Regions from separate parts of the Arthrobacter sp. FX8 genome, predicted to be linked through region 2. Evidence: predicted binding sites of a transcription regulator. Region 2 holds the regulator's gene; each other region holds the start of a gene.
The links. The regulator Rex, encoded in region 2, represses fermentation and respiration genes when NADH is low (regulators of the CRP and FNR family bind a similar motif). The targets are predictions, from matches to a motif close to CTTGTGAANNNNTTCACAAG.
Positions count from the first base shown of each region.

Region 1: the regulator Rex is predicted to act here: its motif matches at 2,319-2,338, upstream of OUO20_RS08485 (glyceraldehyde-3-phosphate dehydrogenase).
Region 3: the regulator Rex is predicted to act here: its motif matches at 3,271-3,290, upstream of araB (ribulokinase).

Region 1 covers NZ_CP113505.1:1,854,082-1,859,474, reverse strand. The annotation lists gene OUO20_RS08510 (zinc ribbon domain-containing protein) at 1-490, shown strand, start outside; partial or broken gene OUO20_RS08505 (YaaA family protein) at 500-1,263, opposite strand; RNA gene rnpB (RNase P RNA component class A) at 1,320-1,707, shown strand; gene OUO20_RS08495 (TspO/MBR family protein) at 1,752-2,174, shown strand; gene OUO20_RS08490 (tryptophan-rich sensory protein) at 2,162-2,284, shown strand; gene OUO20_RS08485 (glyceraldehyde-3-phosphate dehydrogenase) at 2,554-4,032, shown strand; gene OUO20_RS08480 (hypothetical protein) at 4,107-4,316, shown strand; gene OUO20_RS08475 (HNH endonuclease family protein) at 4,444-5,241, shown strand; gene def (peptide deformylase) at 5,279-5,393, opposite strand, start outside.
Region 2 covers NZ_CP113505.1:2,858,230-2,863,622, reverse strand. The annotation lists gene OUO20_RS13360 (3-deoxy-7-phosphoheptulonate synthase) at 1-258, shown strand, start outside; gene OUO20_RS13355 (helix-turn-helix domain-containing protein) at 413-625, shown strand; gene OUO20_RS13350 (30S ribosomal protein bS22) at 777-875, shown strand; gene OUO20_RS13345 (HAD family hydrolase) at 955-1,773, opposite strand; gene OUO20_RS13340 (glutaredoxin family protein) at 1,852-2,106, shown strand; gene OUO20_RS13335 (redox-sensing transcriptional repressor Rex) at 2,200-2,904, shown strand; gene OUO20_RS13330 (hypothetical protein) at 3,017-3,868, opposite strand; gene OUO20_RS13325 (YceI family protein) at 4,077-4,625, opposite strand; gene OUO20_RS13320 (histidine phosphatase family protein) at 4,841-5,393, shown strand, end outside.
Region 3 covers NZ_CP113505.1:128,201-133,593, forward strand. The annotation lists gene mmsB (multiple monosaccharide ABC transporter permease) at 1-397, opposite strand, end outside; gene mmsA (multiple monosaccharide ABC transporter ATP-binding protein) at 402-1,931, opposite strand; gene chvE (multiple monosaccharide ABC transporter substrate-binding protein) at 2,038-3,165, opposite strand; gene araB (ribulokinase) at 3,432-5,186, shown strand; partial or broken gene OUO20_RS00565 (L-ribulose-5-phosphate 4-epimerase) at 5,183-5,393, shown strand, end outside.

The DNA.
Region 1 (5,393 bases), 1.0 Mb from region 2:
CGAGGCCAGGCTCAACAGCGGCACCGGCCTTTCCAAGGACCTGGTTGCACTGCAAAAAGACATCGCCTCGCTCAACAAGCGGCGCTCTGACCTTGAGGACGTGGAGCTGGAGGTCATGGAGCGGCTGGACAGCCTGCGGGAACGGCAGGCGGCGCAGCAGCAGATTGTCGACGACATCCAGGGCTCCTTTGCCACCATCAGGGCCGAGCTTGACGCGGCCCTCGCGGAGGTGGAAACGGAAGCGGCAGGCCTTCGCGCGCAGCGCGCCGCATTCGCTGCAGGCCTGGAGGCGGGCATGCTGGCGGTTTATGAAAAGACGCTTGCCAAGCGCGGAGTGGGCGCGGCCCGGCTGTTCCACGGCACCTCCGAAGCCTCCGGCATGAAGCTCAGCCCCGGCGACCTCGCGGAGATCAAGGCTTCGGCCGCGGACGACATCGTGTTCTGCCCGGACTCCGGCGCCATCCTGGTCCGCTCGGACGAGTGGTCCTGACCGGGCGGATCAGCCCGGCAGGATGATGTTCAGGGCGTGCGGCCTGCGGGCCGTGCCCGGCACCAGTTCTGCGTCCCACTTCTCGCGGGCAGCCTTCAAAAGGTCCGACGGCGCCGCCGGGGCTTTACCGCGGCGTACCAGCAGGTGCCGCGCCAGTTCCCCCGGGTGTGCTTGGCGAAGTGGCTCACCACTTTGCGGACTCCATCTGTTTCGGTGAAGACGTTGACCGCCACGGTCTGCTCCGGCGGCGGTGCCCAGGCGGCTGCATAGGTGCTGGACCGGCAGTCCACCACCAGGTGCCCCCGGGCGGCGCTGCCCAGGGTTTCGCCAAGCTGCGTCTTCCAGAACGGGGCCAGCCTGCCGACGTCGGGCAGTGCCGTGCCCATGGAGAGCCGGTAGGCGGGGACGCTGTCGCCGAAGCGAAGGGCACCCCACAGGGCCGAGATCACCAGGACGGACGCGTCCGCCTTGCGCCGCTGGGCCGGTGTCAGGCTCCGATAGCCAAGGGCGTCGTACAGGACGCCGGAATAGATGCTGTGTGCGGGCGCTGCCGGCTCGGCGCCCAGGCGAGTATTGCGTTCCACGTCCTCACGCAGTGATGCGCCCACGCCCAGCAGGGCGAGGGCGTCCTGGTGGGCACTGACGGTTCCCAGCGCTTCGAGGACCTTGGCGCGGTAGGGGTTCAATTCCGGAAAGCCGAGCGTGGACCAGTCGACGGCGGGTCCCCGGAGCGCGGGTGTCTTGCCTTCGGAAGGGGGAAGCAGAATCAGCACCGTCCGATCCTACCGGCGCAAAAGCGGGTGGCGGCGCCGGTAGACTGGACGGCGGATGGGACAGCCAGGCGGCCGCGCGTCACGCAAGTGGCTCGAGGAACGTCCGGGCTCCGCAGGGCAGGGTGGTGGGTAACGCCCACTCGGGGTAACCCGCAGGCCAGTGCCACAGAAAACAGACCGCCTGCATTGCCGGCTTTGGCCGGGAAGGGCAGGTAAGGGTGAAACGGTGGTGTAAGAGACCACCAGCTTCCCGGGTGACCGGGAAGGCTAGGTAAACCCCACCCGGAGCAAGGCCAGACAGGACACGTTCGAGGGCTGCCCGCCCGAGTGTCCGGGTAGGCCGCTGGAGGGTGCCGGCAACGGTACTCGTAGATGGATGGCCGTCGCTCCCTTTCCGGTAACGGCAGGGGAGAACAGAACCCGGCGTACCGGCTGTCCCATCCACATTCCGCGTTTGACCTAGGGCGATGCGTTGGGGATGCTGGACCGTGCCCGTTATTCCTGATCCCCGTCCCGCCGCCCGGGCCGGCGTCCCCGGCATCCGTTCCCAGGTCATTGCGCTTGGCGGGTTCCTGGCGCTGTCCGCCGCGGCGTGGGTCATCGCTTCGGTTCCCATCATCCTGAATTCCAACGGGTGGTACGCCGGTTCGGTGAAGGCGCCGTGGATGCCGCCGCCGTGGATGTTCCGGAGCACCTGGATGGCGCTGTACACCGGCGTGGCGGCAGCCGCGTGGCTGGTCTGGCGCAAGGGCGGCCTGACCGGGAGCACCCGTGCAGGCTACATTGTCCAGCTGCTGCTCAACGCGGCGTGGCCGGCGGCCTTTTTGCCCTGTACCCAATGCTCGGAGCTGCCGCCCTCTGGGCTGCGTTCGGGGTTATCTGCGCACTCGCCGGAACCTTGGTATTCCTGATCCTGCGCTTCGGGCCGGTGGACGCCGCCGCCGGCCTCCTGGTGCTGCCGTACTTTTCCTGGCTTGTCTTTTCCGCCAGCCTGAACCTCTACTCAGCCGTCCACAACTGAGTCCGGCAACACCACGGCTGCGGGGCATCCCGGCCATGTGAGTGATTTCACGCAGCGCAAGCGTGTTCCCGGCGGCGGGCCAAATTAGAATGGATCCCGGACGCAGGAGTTCTACCGCCGAAAGTTGCGTTCGCAACCGGCGGTTTTTCTTTGCACGCGATCCAGGCGCCTGGGGGCCATCCCTGCAGGCGCGGGTGCCCCTGGACATCATCAGGTGGCCTACATCTGTGTACGAGGACGTACACGGCTGAACCGAGGAAGGTATTTCTGTGAGCCAGACGTCTGATTCTTGTCTTGATACGTGGATGGGCCGGGAGGCCCTCGCCGAGGCCATGATCCCGGTGATCGGCAGGCTGTACCGCGAAAACAACGTGGTCACCAGCATCCACGGCCGGAGCCTGATCAACAAGTCCACCATGAACATCCTCAAGGCGCACCGCTTTGCACGCCGGATGAGCAAGGACGAACTGCTCCTCGAGGACACCGCGCCCCTGCTGAACACGCTGGCCGGACTGGAGCTGGGCGCTGCCGCGATCGACATCGCCCGCCTGAACCAGAAGTTCAAGGAAGAAGGCAACGGCGCCACCCTGGAGGAGTTCCTCCGCGCTGAGCTCGCCGAAATCGTTGGCAAGCGGGGCGGCGATGACCGCACCAGCACCGACGTCGTGCTCTACGGCTTTGGCCGCATCGGCCGGCTCCTGGCCCGCCTCCTCATCGAAAAGGCCGGTGGCGGCCACGGACTGCGCCTGCGCGCCATCGTGGTGCGCCGCGGCTCCGACAACGACCTCTCCAAGCGCGCCAGCCTGCTGCGCCGCGACTCCGTCCACGGGTCCTTCGAGGGCACCATCCGGATCGACGAGGACGCCAACACCATCACCGCCAACGGCGTGCAGATCCAGGTCATCTACTCCAACGACCCCGCCACCATCGATTACACCGCCTACGGCATCAAGGATGCCCTGGTGGTGGATAACACCGGCCGCTGGCGCGACGCCGAGGGACTTTCCCAGCACCTGCAGAGCAAGGGCGTGGCGCGGGTCCTCCTGACCGCACCGGGCAAGGGAGAGCTGAAGAACATCGTCCACGGCATCAACCACCGGGACATCACAGACTCGGACCGGATCGTCTCCGCGGCGTCCTGCACCACCAACGCCATCACCCCCGTGCTGAAGGCCATCAACGACAAGTTCGGCGTGGTGCACGGGCACGTGGAAACCGTCCACTCCTTCACCAACGACCAGAACCTGATCGACAACTTCCACAAGGGCGACCGCCGCGGCCGCTCTGCAGCCCTGAACATGGTCATCACCGAAACCGGCGCCGCCAAGGCAGTGGCCAAAGCCCTGCCCGAACTGCTCGGAAAGCTGACGGGCAGCTCCATCCGCGTCCCCACCCCGGACGTATCGCTGGCCATCCTGAACCTCAGCCTGGAAAACGGCACCACCAAGGACGAGGTCAACAACTACCTCCGTGAAATGTCGCTGCACTCGGACCTCCGCAAGCAGATCGACTACATCGACTCACCCGAGGTTGTCTCCACCGACTTTGTCGGCTCCCGCCGCGCCGGCATTGTTGATGGACTCGCTACGGTCTCCACGGACAAGAACCTGGTCCTCTACGTCTGGTACGACAACGAATTTGGCTACAGCTGCCAGGTGGTGCGCGTTATGGAGGAAATGGCCGGCGTGAACCCGCCGTCGTTCCCCGCCAAGGAAAGCGCCGCCGCCCTGGCCGCCATCGCGGTCTGACCCTGTCCGCCACGTCCAGCGAATTCCCGGCTGGTTCTCTGGAATCAGCCGGGAAAGGGGACCACACTGGTGGCATGGACAACGAATCGACTCTTCAGCACGACACCACCCTCGAACACGCCCTGGACGTGGCCAAGGCGAACCACAAGGAAGCCGTACGGCTGCTTGAACGCGCCCGCGCCGCACACGCGGCCGGGGATGTCAGCCAAGACCGCGTGCGCCAGCTCGAGGGACTGCTGGCCATTGCCGAGGAAGACCTTCGAAGGGTCACCAGGGAGCAGTAGCCCAAAGGCGGCCGCGCCGGCCGTGTGAGCCATCACTCGTCCTCAACAGTGTGGATATCACCGGCTTGGGGTGCCCTTTGTCCTAGGCTCTTGGGGTGCCTGACTTTCCCCTTCCGGCGTCGACGCCTTGACCGTCCACTGGGCTGCCTACCGCCGCGCACGCCGCCGTTCCCGGCAGGCCTGGGCGCTGCTGGCAACGGCCGCAGTATGCATTGTCGCTGCCCTGTCGTGGTTCTTCACCGCAGGACAGTTTGCAGCCGCAGGGCCGGCGCCGGAGGGCCCGACCGAGGCGCCGGTCTTCGATGCCGCGTGGATGAAACCGGTGCAGGAACCAAACCCTGTACCGGCGGGCAGTGCCCTCTCTGCACTCGACGGCCTCGCCGTGAAGGGCCGGGCACCGAACACCGGCTACAGCCGCGAGGCCTTCGGCCCGGCGTGGCTGGATGTCGACAGGAACGGCTGCGATACCCGCAATGACATCCTGCGACGGGACCTTGCCGGCGTGGTGTTCGCCGAAGGCTCCACCTGCAAGGTAACGGCCGGTCACTTCCGGGAACCCTATACAGGCCAGGACGTGGACTTCCAGCGCGGTTCAGACAGCAGCCGGGCTGTCCAGATCGACCATGTGGTGGCGCTCGGGGATGCCTGGCAGAAGGGGGCCCAGGGCCTGGCGCCCAAGGAACGCCAGAGCCTGGCCAACGACCCCCTGAACCTGATTGCCGCGGACGGCGCTGCCAACCAGCAGAAGAGCGCAGCGGACGCCGCCACGTGGCTGCCGAAGAACACCGCACTGCGCTGCCATTACGTGGCCCGCCAGATCTCTGTGAAGGCCGCCTACGGCCTGTGGGTGACGGCTGCCGAGAAGGACGGCATGAAGCGTGTCCTCGGCTCCTGCCCCCGGCAGGAAACCATCACTGCCCGCTGACGGGGACCTGCCCGGAAGGGATGAGTGGCCGAACTTGTCAGTGGCCGAACGGATCCGGGTCCACGCCGGGCATCCACGTCAACCCCGGCACGCCCCACCCGTTTTTCTTCGCCTGCTTCCTGGCTTTGCGGGAATAGCGGTCAATCAGCCGG
Region 2 (5,393 bases):
CGGCAGGCTGAGGTGGCCCTGGAGATTGGCGCCCAGCTGGAGCAGGGCGGGGCTGCCGCGCGGGCCGTGGCCGGCGTGATGCTGGAAAGCTTCCTGGTGGGCGGCGCGCAAAACCTGGATGTTGCCGAGCACGCGGCCGGACGCGCGGAGCTGGTGTACGGGCAAAGCGTCACGGATGCGTGCATGGACTGGGACGTTTCCGCGTCCGTCCTTGAGCAGCTGGCGGCATCGGCACGGAAGCGGCGGCAGTCAGATTAGGGGCTGAAATAGGGGAAGCACTACTTTCACATCTGCCACATGAACATCTAGAGTATCTTTTTAGGTGGTTGGTGGATGGCTCAGCATCGTAACACCGCATTGGCACGTACCTGGGGTCACTGTTGTCCATCCGTCAGCAAAGGAAAATAGGGAAATGTCGGCAGAACAGAACTTCTCCAACGCGAAGTTCCTGACCGTGGCTGAAGTAGCCGAGGTCATGCGGGTCTCCAAAATGACTGTTTACCGGCTGGTCCACTCCGGCGAAATGCCGGCGGTGCGCTTCGGCCGCTCCTACCGGGTCCCCGAAAACGCCGTCGAACAGTACCTCAGGGGTGCTGTCGTGGAAGGCCACACCGAAACCGCCTGAGACTGCCTGTCCTGAGCGGCTCCCGATAAGCGGTACCCTGTTAAGGAACGTTTTACGTCATTGTAAGAATCTGTCAGTTGTTCAGTTCGTAGCTTTGTCCACGGACATTCTCCATCAGACAGGTACTGCATCTAGTTTGTAAGGAACTTTCGTGGGTTCAGTTATTAAGAAGCGTCGCAAGCGTATGGCCAAGAAGAAGCACCGCAAGCTGCTTCGCAAGACCCGTCACCAGCGCCGCAACAAGAAGTAGCGATACTTCAAGCAGCGTGGAAATGCCCGTCGCCTTCCAAGGCGGCGGGCATTTCGTTTAACCCGGCAAGAGGTAAGAATTATGCCCGCGGGCCGCGGATGCGGGCGAAGCCCTTCCAGAGGCCGTAGATGGCCCCGCCGAAGGTGGCCGCCTTGAGTCCCAATGTCGCGGCACGGCGGCCTGCGCGGAAATCGTAAACCGGCCAGTTGCGGTCGCGGGCGTGGCGTCGCAGCCTGGCGTCCGGATTTATGGCCACCGGATGGCCCACCAGCGACAGCAGCGGGACGTCGTTGTAGGAGTCGCTGTAGGCCCAGCAGCGCTTGAGGTCCAGGCCCTCATCATCGGCGATGGCCTGCACGGCCACGGCCTTGGCCGAGCCGTGCAGGATGTCTCCCACCAGCCGCCCGGTGTACAGGCCGTCCGAGACCTCCCCCACGGTCCCCAGGGCTCCGGTCAGTCCCAGCCGGGTGGAGATTACGGTGGCCACTTCGATGGGGGTGGCTGTCACCAGCCAGACGCGGCGGCCCACCCTCAGGTGCTGTTGCGCCAGCGCTTTGGTGCCGGGCCAGATCCGGGACGCGATCATCTCGTCATAGACTTCTTCGCCCAGCGCCTTGATGTCATCCACACTGATGCCTACGGCCAGGGTCAGGGCCGAGTCCCGGACGGCATGGACATCGTCCATGTTCTCGCCGCGGGCCACAAACTTGAACTGCTTCCAGGCCATACCCGCCGCCTGCCTCAGGGTGAAGGCTCCCCGCTGGTGCATCTTGCGGGCCACATGGAACAGGCTGGCACCCCGCATCAGGGTGTTGTCCACATCGAAGAACGCCGCCTCGCCGGGCTGCGGCGCAGCAACCGGCCGTGTGACTACGGCGACGTATTTCTCCTGGGGCATGGAGTTGAGTCTAGTCAATCCACTGGCCCGCCGCCGTCGGCGTCAGCCTCACGCCGGGAACGGCGATACCGTTAAGCCATGGCTACACCCCGCGTCGTCCTGGTCACCAAAGCTGACTGCCACCTTTGTGAGGAGGCGCGCGACGCCGTCGGCCGGGTCACTGCCTCATTGGGCCTTACCTGGAGCGAAGAGCTGGTGGACAACCAGCCTGAACTGCGGGAGCGCTACGCCGAAGAGATCCCGGTGGTCCTGGTGGACGGCGTGCAGCGCGACTTCTGGAAGATCGACGAGGTCCGGCTGGCACGCGTGCTGCAGCGCGCCATGGGCCGGTAGGGCAGTGGCGGCAGTTTCTGATGGTCCTGGTTTTGAAGGCATGAGCGGCAGGGACCTAGAGTGGACTCACAACGCGACGCAAGGGAGGTGCGGGTGACATCCCTGGGTTCTTCGCCCCAGTCTGTCCCGGACCTTCCGGATGCCACGGGCGCATTGACCAAGCAGATACCTCCTGCCGCCGTGGCCCGGCTCACCATCTACCTCCGTGCCCTGAACACATTGCTGTCCGAGGGCGTGGAGCGCGTTTCCTCCGAATCCCTGGCAGAAGCCTCCGGCGTCAGTTCTTCAACCCTCCGCAAGGACCTCTCCCATGTGGGGTCCTATGGCACCAGGGGCGTCGGTTATGAGGTGCAGTACCTCAGCCGCCACATCGCCGCCGCGCTCGGACTGACCCACGACTGGAAAGTGGCCATTGTGGGCGCCGGCAACTTGGGCAAGGCGCTGGCACGCTACGGCGGCTTTGAGTCGCGCGGGTTCGATGTGGTGGCCATCTTCGACGCCGACCAGATGGTGGTGGGCAACGAGGTGGGATGGCTGCGCGTCAGCGACGTGGCAGACCTGGAGACCGTCCTGCACCGCACCGGGGCCAACATGGTGGTCCTGGCCCTTCCCGCGGCCGTCGCGCAGGGCGTTTGCGACCGTGTGGTGGCGGCAGGCGTGCGCAGCGTGCTGAGCTTTGCACCCGTGATGCTGCAGGTTCCCGAAGGGGTCAATCTTCGCAAGGTGGACATGGCCACTGAACTCCAGATCCTGGCCTACCACGCCCAGCGGGCCCAGACGCCCGGGCAGACGGCCTAGGGTTTCCCTGGAAGTTTCCCCCGGCCCAAGTCTTGGCGGACCCGTTAAAGCAGGTGGCCCGGGATGCGAATGATGCATCCCGGGCCGCGTGCAGTGTCAGCGGGCGGAGTGGCTACCGCCCGTACGGGTTGCCGAAGCCGCCCGAATAGGGGTTGGCGAAAGGCTGCTGCTTCCGGAAGTACGGGGCGGCTGCCGGAAGGTAGAGCAGCACGATGGCCGCAATTCCCAGGAGCGTTCCGATGGTGGCAAAGCTGGGGGGACCAAAGAGTCCGAAGACGGACAGTGCAGCGAAGACCGTTCCCAGGATGCGGGCCCAGTTCTTGCCCTTTCGGACGAAGAAGGCCACCAGCAGGTAGAGGGCCACGCCAATGATCGCGAACACCACCAGGGTGCCGGCGATGACCCCCTTAATGTCGTCATAGGTGACTCCACTGGCGCCTCCGGCCGCCATCTGGTCCTCGAATGTCCGCCGGAACACCGGATCATCCAGCTGCGTCAGCCCGGTCAGCAGGGAGATCACGAAGATCACTGCCGACGCGATCAACAGCCAGAACGAGATGTTCACCAGCTGCGGGACGCCGTTGCCTCCGGCCGGCTGCGGCTGCTCCGACGGGTACTGGCCGTAGGGGGACTGCCCGTAGGGCGGCTGGCCGTACTGGGGTGCATTCTGCCCGAACTGGGCGCCATACTGCGGCGGGTTCTGGCCGTAGCCCGGGGCCTGCGGCGCATTCTGGCCGTACTGGGGCTGATTTTGGCCGTACTGCGGCGCTGCCGGCGGCTGGTTCTGGCCGTACTGGGGCGCGTTCTGCCCAAATTGCGGGGCGTTCCGGCCATACTGCGGCGCATTCTGCCCGTAGCGGGGCTGCTGCTGGTCTCCGGACTGGGGGCTGCCGGCCTGTTCATGCCCCGGCTGGTCGTTGCTGGGGTCTTGGGGCGACGGGGGCGGGACGGGAGGAGTACTCATGGCGTTCCTTCTGCAGGTCGGGATCCGGGTAGGCTGCCGGGAATCAGTCCTCTGCCTTCCCCCAGCATGGCTTAAGTCCACCGTACCCCCGGCGGGCGGCGTTGTGGGTGATTCAGCGGGTATTGGCGCAGGTGGTTGCCGTTGAACAGGGAACCCCGGCGCCAGGCCGGGGAGGCCTGGTGCCGGGGTTGTGCCCTGGCGGGCGGAACTACGCTGCGGGCGCGATGAAGGCGAGTTCGAGGTTGATGGCAACCTTGTCGCTGACCAGCACGCCGCCGGCTTCCAGGACGGCGTTCCAGGTGAGGCCGAAGTCCTTGCGGCTGATGGTGGTCTCGGCGGAGACGCCGGCGCGGGTGTTGCCGAACGGATCAACGGCAACACCGTTGAATTCGGTTTCCAGGGTCACCGGGCGGGTGACACCCTTGATGGTCAGGTCGCCGGTGAGCTCGTAGCTGTTGCCCTTGGCCACCAGGCCGTTGGATACGAAGGAGATCTCGGGGAACTTCTCCACATCGAAGAAGTCCTCGCCCTTGACGTGGCCGTCGCGGTTGGCGTCGCCGGAGTCGAAGCTGGCGGTCTGGATGGTGGCGTTGATCCTGGACTCAGCCACATCCTGGCCCAGGTCCAGCGTGGCGGCGGCCTCTTTGAACTGGCCGCGGACCTTGCTGATGCCGGCGTGCCGGACAGTGAAGCCGATCTCGCTGTGGGAGTTGTCCAGGGTCCAGGTGCCGGTGGTGACGTCTGCGGGAAGTGCCATGATGTTGCTCCTTGTAAAGGTGTATGTACTGAGGTCCTGCCGTTGAACCTTCATCTGTTGAAGCCTCAACTAACTTGCTGCATCCAGTATAAACATGCATTTGCATGTTTTGTTCCCGTCCACGGAACATTTCTTCAAGAACTTAAGTTCTACTCTTTGTAGAAGGAGCGGCCCGAGATTTCGGATCGCACGCCATCTTTGAGAAACTGGTAAACATGCCCCAAGCCACTGTCCATCTGCTCCGCCACGGCGAGGTCCATAACCCCGAGGGCGTTCTCTATGGGCGGCTTCCCGAATTCCACCTCTCCGAACTGGGGCAGGAGATGGCCCGGACGCTAGCCGAATACTTCCGGCAGCGCGCCGAACGCGGCGCCCGCATCACCTACCTGGCCGCCTCCCCACTGGACCGCGCGCAGGAAACGGCGCGGCCGACGTCGGAAGCCCTGCAGCTGCAGGTCCACACCGACGAGCGGATCATCGAAGCGGAAAACTACTTTGAGGGCATGAAGGTCACCAAGGCCGAACTCCGCCGGCCCAGGCACTGGCCGCACCTGGTCAACCCGCTGCGCCCCTCCTGGGGCGAACCGTACAAGGAGCAGGCCGCGAGGGTGGCGGCCGCGGCGCAGGACGCCCGGCTGCGGGCCATCGAACTTGCTGCCGGCGACTTCGGTGCCCACGGCCCCGAGGCGATCCTGGTGAGCCACCAACTGCCGATCTGGGCTGCCCGGCTCAGCGCCGAAGGCCGGCCCCTGTGGCACGACCCACGCA
Region 3 (5,393 bases), 1.8 Mb from region 2:
CCGCCAGCGTGACGATGAAGGCCGGGATCCCCACATAGGCGATCCAGTAGCCCTGCCAGGCGCCCACAAGGGCACCCACCACCAGGCAGGCAGGGATTGCGGCCCACCACGGCCAGCCCCAGTGCACGATCATGACGCCGGCCACCGCGCCGATGAACCCGGCAACGGATCCGACGGAAAGATCAATGTGCCCGGCGATGATCACCATCACCATGCCGATGGCCAGGATGAGGATGTAGCTGTTCTGGACCACCAGGTTGGTGACGTTCTGCGGTTCCAGCAGGATCCCGCCGGTCAGCCCCTGGAACAGCAGGACGATCAGGATCAGGGCAACGAAGATGCCAACCTGGCGGAGGCGGCTGGTGAGGAATCCGAGCGATTCTCGTAAGGCGGACATTTCGCTATTCCTTCTCTTTGGTCATGTAGTGCATCAGGGTTTCCTGGGTGGCCTCGGCGATGGGGACTTCGCCGGTGATGTGGCCGGCGGCGAGGGTGTAGATGCGGTCGCAGATGCCCAGGAGTTCGGGAAGTTCCGAGGAAATGACGATCACGGCTTTTCCTTCGGCCGCCAGTTTGGCGATGATCGTGTAGATCTCGAATTTTGCCCCGACGTCGATCCCGCGGGTGGGTTCATCGAGGATGAGCACGTCCGGGTCGGAGAACATCCATTTGCTCAGCACGACCTTCTGCTGGTTGCCGCCGGAGAGCTTGCCGGTGATGGCGGCCACCGAGGGCGCTTTGATGTTCATGCTCTTCCGGTAGCCGTTGGCCACCACGGTCTCCTGGTTCTTGTCCACGAAGCCGCGTTTGGCGAGCTTGCGCAGCGCTGCCAGGGAGATGTTGCGCTTGATGTCCTCGATGAGGTTCAGGCCGTAGTGCTTGCGGTCCTCGGTGGCGTAGGCGATGCCGTGGCGGATGGCGTCGGAGACGGTGGAGGTGTTGATTTCCTCGCCGTACTTATAGACCTTGCCGGACATTGCGGTGCCGTAGGTTCGGCCGAAGACGCTCATGGCGAGTTCGGTGCGCCCGGCGCCCATCAGCCCGGCAAGTCCCACCACCTCGCCCTTCCTGACATGCAGGTTGGCGTTGCGGACCACCATGCGGCTGTGGTCCTGGGGATGCCGGACGGACCAGTCCTCGATCCGGAGGACTTCCTCGCCGATGTTCGGCTCGCGGTCCGGGTACAGGCTCTCCAGGTCGCGGCCCACCATGCCGCGGATGATGCGTTCCTGGGTGATCTGGCCTTCATCGAGCCGGAGGGTCTCAATGGTTTTGCCGTCCCGGATGATGGTGACGGCGTCGGCCACCTTCCGGATTTCATTGAGTTTGTGGCTGATGATGATGCTGGTGACCCCCTGGCCCTTCAGATGGAGGATCAGGTCCAGCAGGTGGCCGGAATCCTCGTCGTTGAGGGCTGCCGTGGGCTCGTCCAGGATGAGCAGCTTCACTTCCTTGGACAGCGCCTTGGCGATCTCCACGAGTTGCTGCTTGCCCACGCTGATGTGCTGGACGGGGGTGACGGGGTTTTCGTCGAGGCCCACGCGGGCCAGCAGCTTTGCTGCCTCCAGGTTGGTCTTGCGCCAGTCCACCCATCCGTTGGTGGCTTGTTCATTGCCAAGGTAGATGTTCTCCGCGATGGAGAGGTACGGGCTCAGCGCCAGTTCCTGGTGGATGATCACGATGCCCCGCTTCTCGCTGTCCGAGATGCTGGAGAAGTTGCAGGGTTCGTTTTCGAAGAGGATTTCCCCTTCGAAGGTGTTGTGTGGATAGACGCCGGACAACACTTTCATGAGCGTTGATTTGCCGGCGCCGTTTTCGCCGCAGATGGCGTGGACCTCTCCACGGTTCACATCGAGGGTGACGTCCTGCAGCGCTTTCACGCCGGGGAAGGTCTTGGTGATTCCTCGCATTTGAAGAATGGGTGTGTTCATCGTCAATTCCCACTGACTGGTCGAAGCTTGGCCGTCCTGCTGCTGCAGGAGGTTGCGGGCGGGGCTGCGGCCGGATGGAGGTCCGGCCACAGCCCCCGGACGCTGACTACTTGACGTCGGCGTCGGTGTAGTAACCCGAGTCGATCAGTTCCTTCTTGTAGTTGTCCTTGGTGATGATCACGGACTTCAGCAGGAAGGCCGGAACAACCTTGACCTTGTTGTTATAGGTCTTGGTGTCGTTGGTTTCAGGTTCCTGGCCCTTGAGGACGGCGTCGACCATCTTGACGGCCTGTGCGCCGAGCTGGCGGGTGTCCTTAAAGATGGTGGAGTACTGCTCGCCCGCGACGATGGACTTCACGGAGCCCTTTTCGGCGTCCTGGCCGGTGACCACCGGAAGGCTTCCCTTGGCGTAGCCGCCGGTGCTGGTGAGGGCGGAGATGATGCCGATGGACAGGCCGTCGTACGGGGAAAGGACGCCGTTCAGCTTGGTGCCCGAGCTGTAGGCGGAGGTGATGATGTCCTCCATGCGCTTCTGCGCCACGGGTGCCTGCCAGCGAAGGATGGCGGCCTGCTCAAACTTGGTCTGGCCGCTGGGGACCTTCAGGGTGCCGGCATCCATGTAGGGCTTGAGGGTGTCCATGGCGCCGGTCCAGAAGAAGTTGGCGTTGTTGTCGTCCGGGCTTCCGGCGAAAAGTTCGATGTTGAAGGGGCCCTTGCCGTCCACCTTCTTGCCGCTCGCGTCGACCAGGCCCAGGCCGGTCAGCAGCGAGGTGGCCTGCTGGACGCCCACGGTGTAGTTGTCGAACGTGGTGTAGTAGTCCACGTTCGGAGTGCCGTTGATAAGGCGGTCGTAGGCGATGACCTTGACGTTCTGCTCCTTGGCCTTGGCCAGGACGTCGGTCAGGGTGGTGCCGTCGATGGCAGCGATGATCAGGGCCTTGGCGCCCTTGGTCAGCATGTTTTCGATCTGCGAGACCTGCGTGGGGATGTCGTCGTTGGCGAACTGGAGGTCCGTCTTGTAGCCGAGGTCTTTCAGGGACTTCTCAACATTGGCGCCGTCGGCGATCCACCGTTCAGATGTCTGGGTTGGCATCGAGATGCCAACCAGCGAGTCGCTGGGCTTCGCTGCGCCGCTGGATTCGCTGGTTCCGCCACGGGAGCCGCAACCGGTGGCTCCCACGGTCAGGGCGAGGACAAGGGCCACCGCGCCCATGAGTTTTTTGATTCTCACCATAATCTCCTTCCGCGGCAGCATTGCCGCGAAGTGTTGTTGGGCCGGGAAGCAACGGTGCTCCCGGTCCTGGCCACATGGTTGATGTGTCGGTTCAATATAGACTGATTTGTGAACGCTAACAAGAGCCTTCTCCCGGAAACTCCGAAATCTTTCGATGGCATTGACTTCTTCTTTGTTAGCGTTCACACTTGCTGCAGCACTTAGCTCGACCCTGACCCTACAAAACCGGTAATGAGGCCGCTTGCCTCCCGGATGGAGGCAACCCCATGCCAGATGCGCTGTTCACTTCCAGCTCCGACCCCCGCCACGACCACTGCGTGGTCGGCGTGGACTTCGGGACCCTGTCCGGCCGCGCCGTGGTGGTGCGGGTCCGCGACGGCAAGGAGCTTGGGAGCGCCGTCCATGAATATCCCCATGCGGTGGTGACCGGCTCCCTGCCCGGTGACGTGGCGGGCGACGACGGCACGCGGCTTCCCGGCGAATGGGCGCTTCAGGTGCCCAACGACTACCGGGACGTCCTGCGCACCGCCGTTCCTGCCGCGGTGGCTGACGCGGGGATCGACCCGGCCGCCGTCGTCGGCATTGCCACCGACTTCACCGCCTGCACCATGGTGCCCGTGAAGGCCGATGGCACGCCGCTGAACGAATTGCCGGGCTATGCCAACCGCCCGCATGCCTACGTGAAGCTCTGGCGCCACCACGCCGCCCAGGGGCAGGCCGACCGGATCAACCGGCTGGCGGCCGAACGCGGCGAAGACTGGCTTCCCCGCTACGGCGGCCTGATTTCGTCCGAGTGGGAATTCGCCAAAGGCCTGCAGCTGCTGGAAGAGGACCCGGAGGCCTACGCCGAAATGGACCACTGGGTGGAGGCGGCCGACTGGATCGTCTGGCAGCTGTGCGGCCGCTACGTCCGCAACGCCTGCACCGCCGGCTACAAGGGCATCTACCAGGACGGGCGGTACCCCTCGGAGGATTTCCTGGCCGCCCTGAATCCGGACTTCAAGGACTTTGTCAGTTCCAAGCTGGAGCACACGATCGGGCGGCTGGGGGACGCCGCAGGGACCCTGACGGCGGAGGCTGCAGCCTGGACCGGGCTGCCGGAGGGCATCGCCGTGGCCGTGGGAAACGTTGACGCCCACGTCACTGCCCCTGCTGCCAAGGCCGTGGAATCCGGCCAGCTGGTGGCCATCATGGGCACCTCCACCTGCCATGTGATGAACGGCAGCGAACTGCGTGAAGTGCCGGGAATGTGCGGGGCAGTGGACGGCGGCATCGTGCCCGGCCTGTGGGGTTACGAGGCCGGTCAGTCCGGTGTGGGGGACATCTTCGGCTGGTTCACCAGGTACGGCGTCCCGCCCGAATACCATGAGGCTGCCAGGGACGCGGGGCTGGGAATCCACGAGTACCTCACCGGACTGGCGTCGCGGCAGGCCATCGGGGAGCACGGCCTGATCGCGCTCGACTGGCACTCGGGCAACCGCTCGGTGCTGGTGGACCACGAGCTGTCCGGCATCGTGGTGGGCCAGACCCTTGCCACCCGGCCCGAGGACACCTACCGTGCCCTGCTGGAAGCCACGGCCTTCGGAACCCGCACCATCGTGGACGCCTTCCGCGACGCCGGGGTTCCGGTCAGGGAATTCATCGTGGCCGGCGGCCTGCTCAAGAACAGGCTGCTGATGCAGATCTACGCGGACGCCACCGGCCTGCAGCTGTCCACCATCGGCTCGGAGCAGGGCCCGGCCCTGGGATCGGCCATCCACGCCGCCGTGGCCGCGGGTGAATACGCGGACATCCGGGAAGCCGCCGCCGCCATGGGCGCCGAACCCGGCGAGGTCTACACGCCGATCCCGGAAAACGTTGCCGCGTACGAGGAACTGTTCCAGGAATACAAGGCACTGCACGACTACTTTGGCCGCGGCAGCAACGACGTGATGCACCGGCTTAAGGCCATCCAGCGCAAAGCCGCCCGGGCCAGCCTGCCCGGCTCCGCCGCCGAACCTGCCGTGGGGGTCTCCGCATGAGCACCGACACCGGGATCCTGGAAACCATCGCCCGGGTCCGTGAGGAAGTGTGTGCGCTGCATGCCGAGCTGACCCGCTACGAACTGGTGGTGTGGACCGCAGGCAACGTTTCCGCCCGGGTGCCGGGCACCGACCTCATGGTTATCAAGCCCTCCGGGGTCGCCTACCAGGACCTGACCCCGGAACAGATGATCGTGACGGACCTGC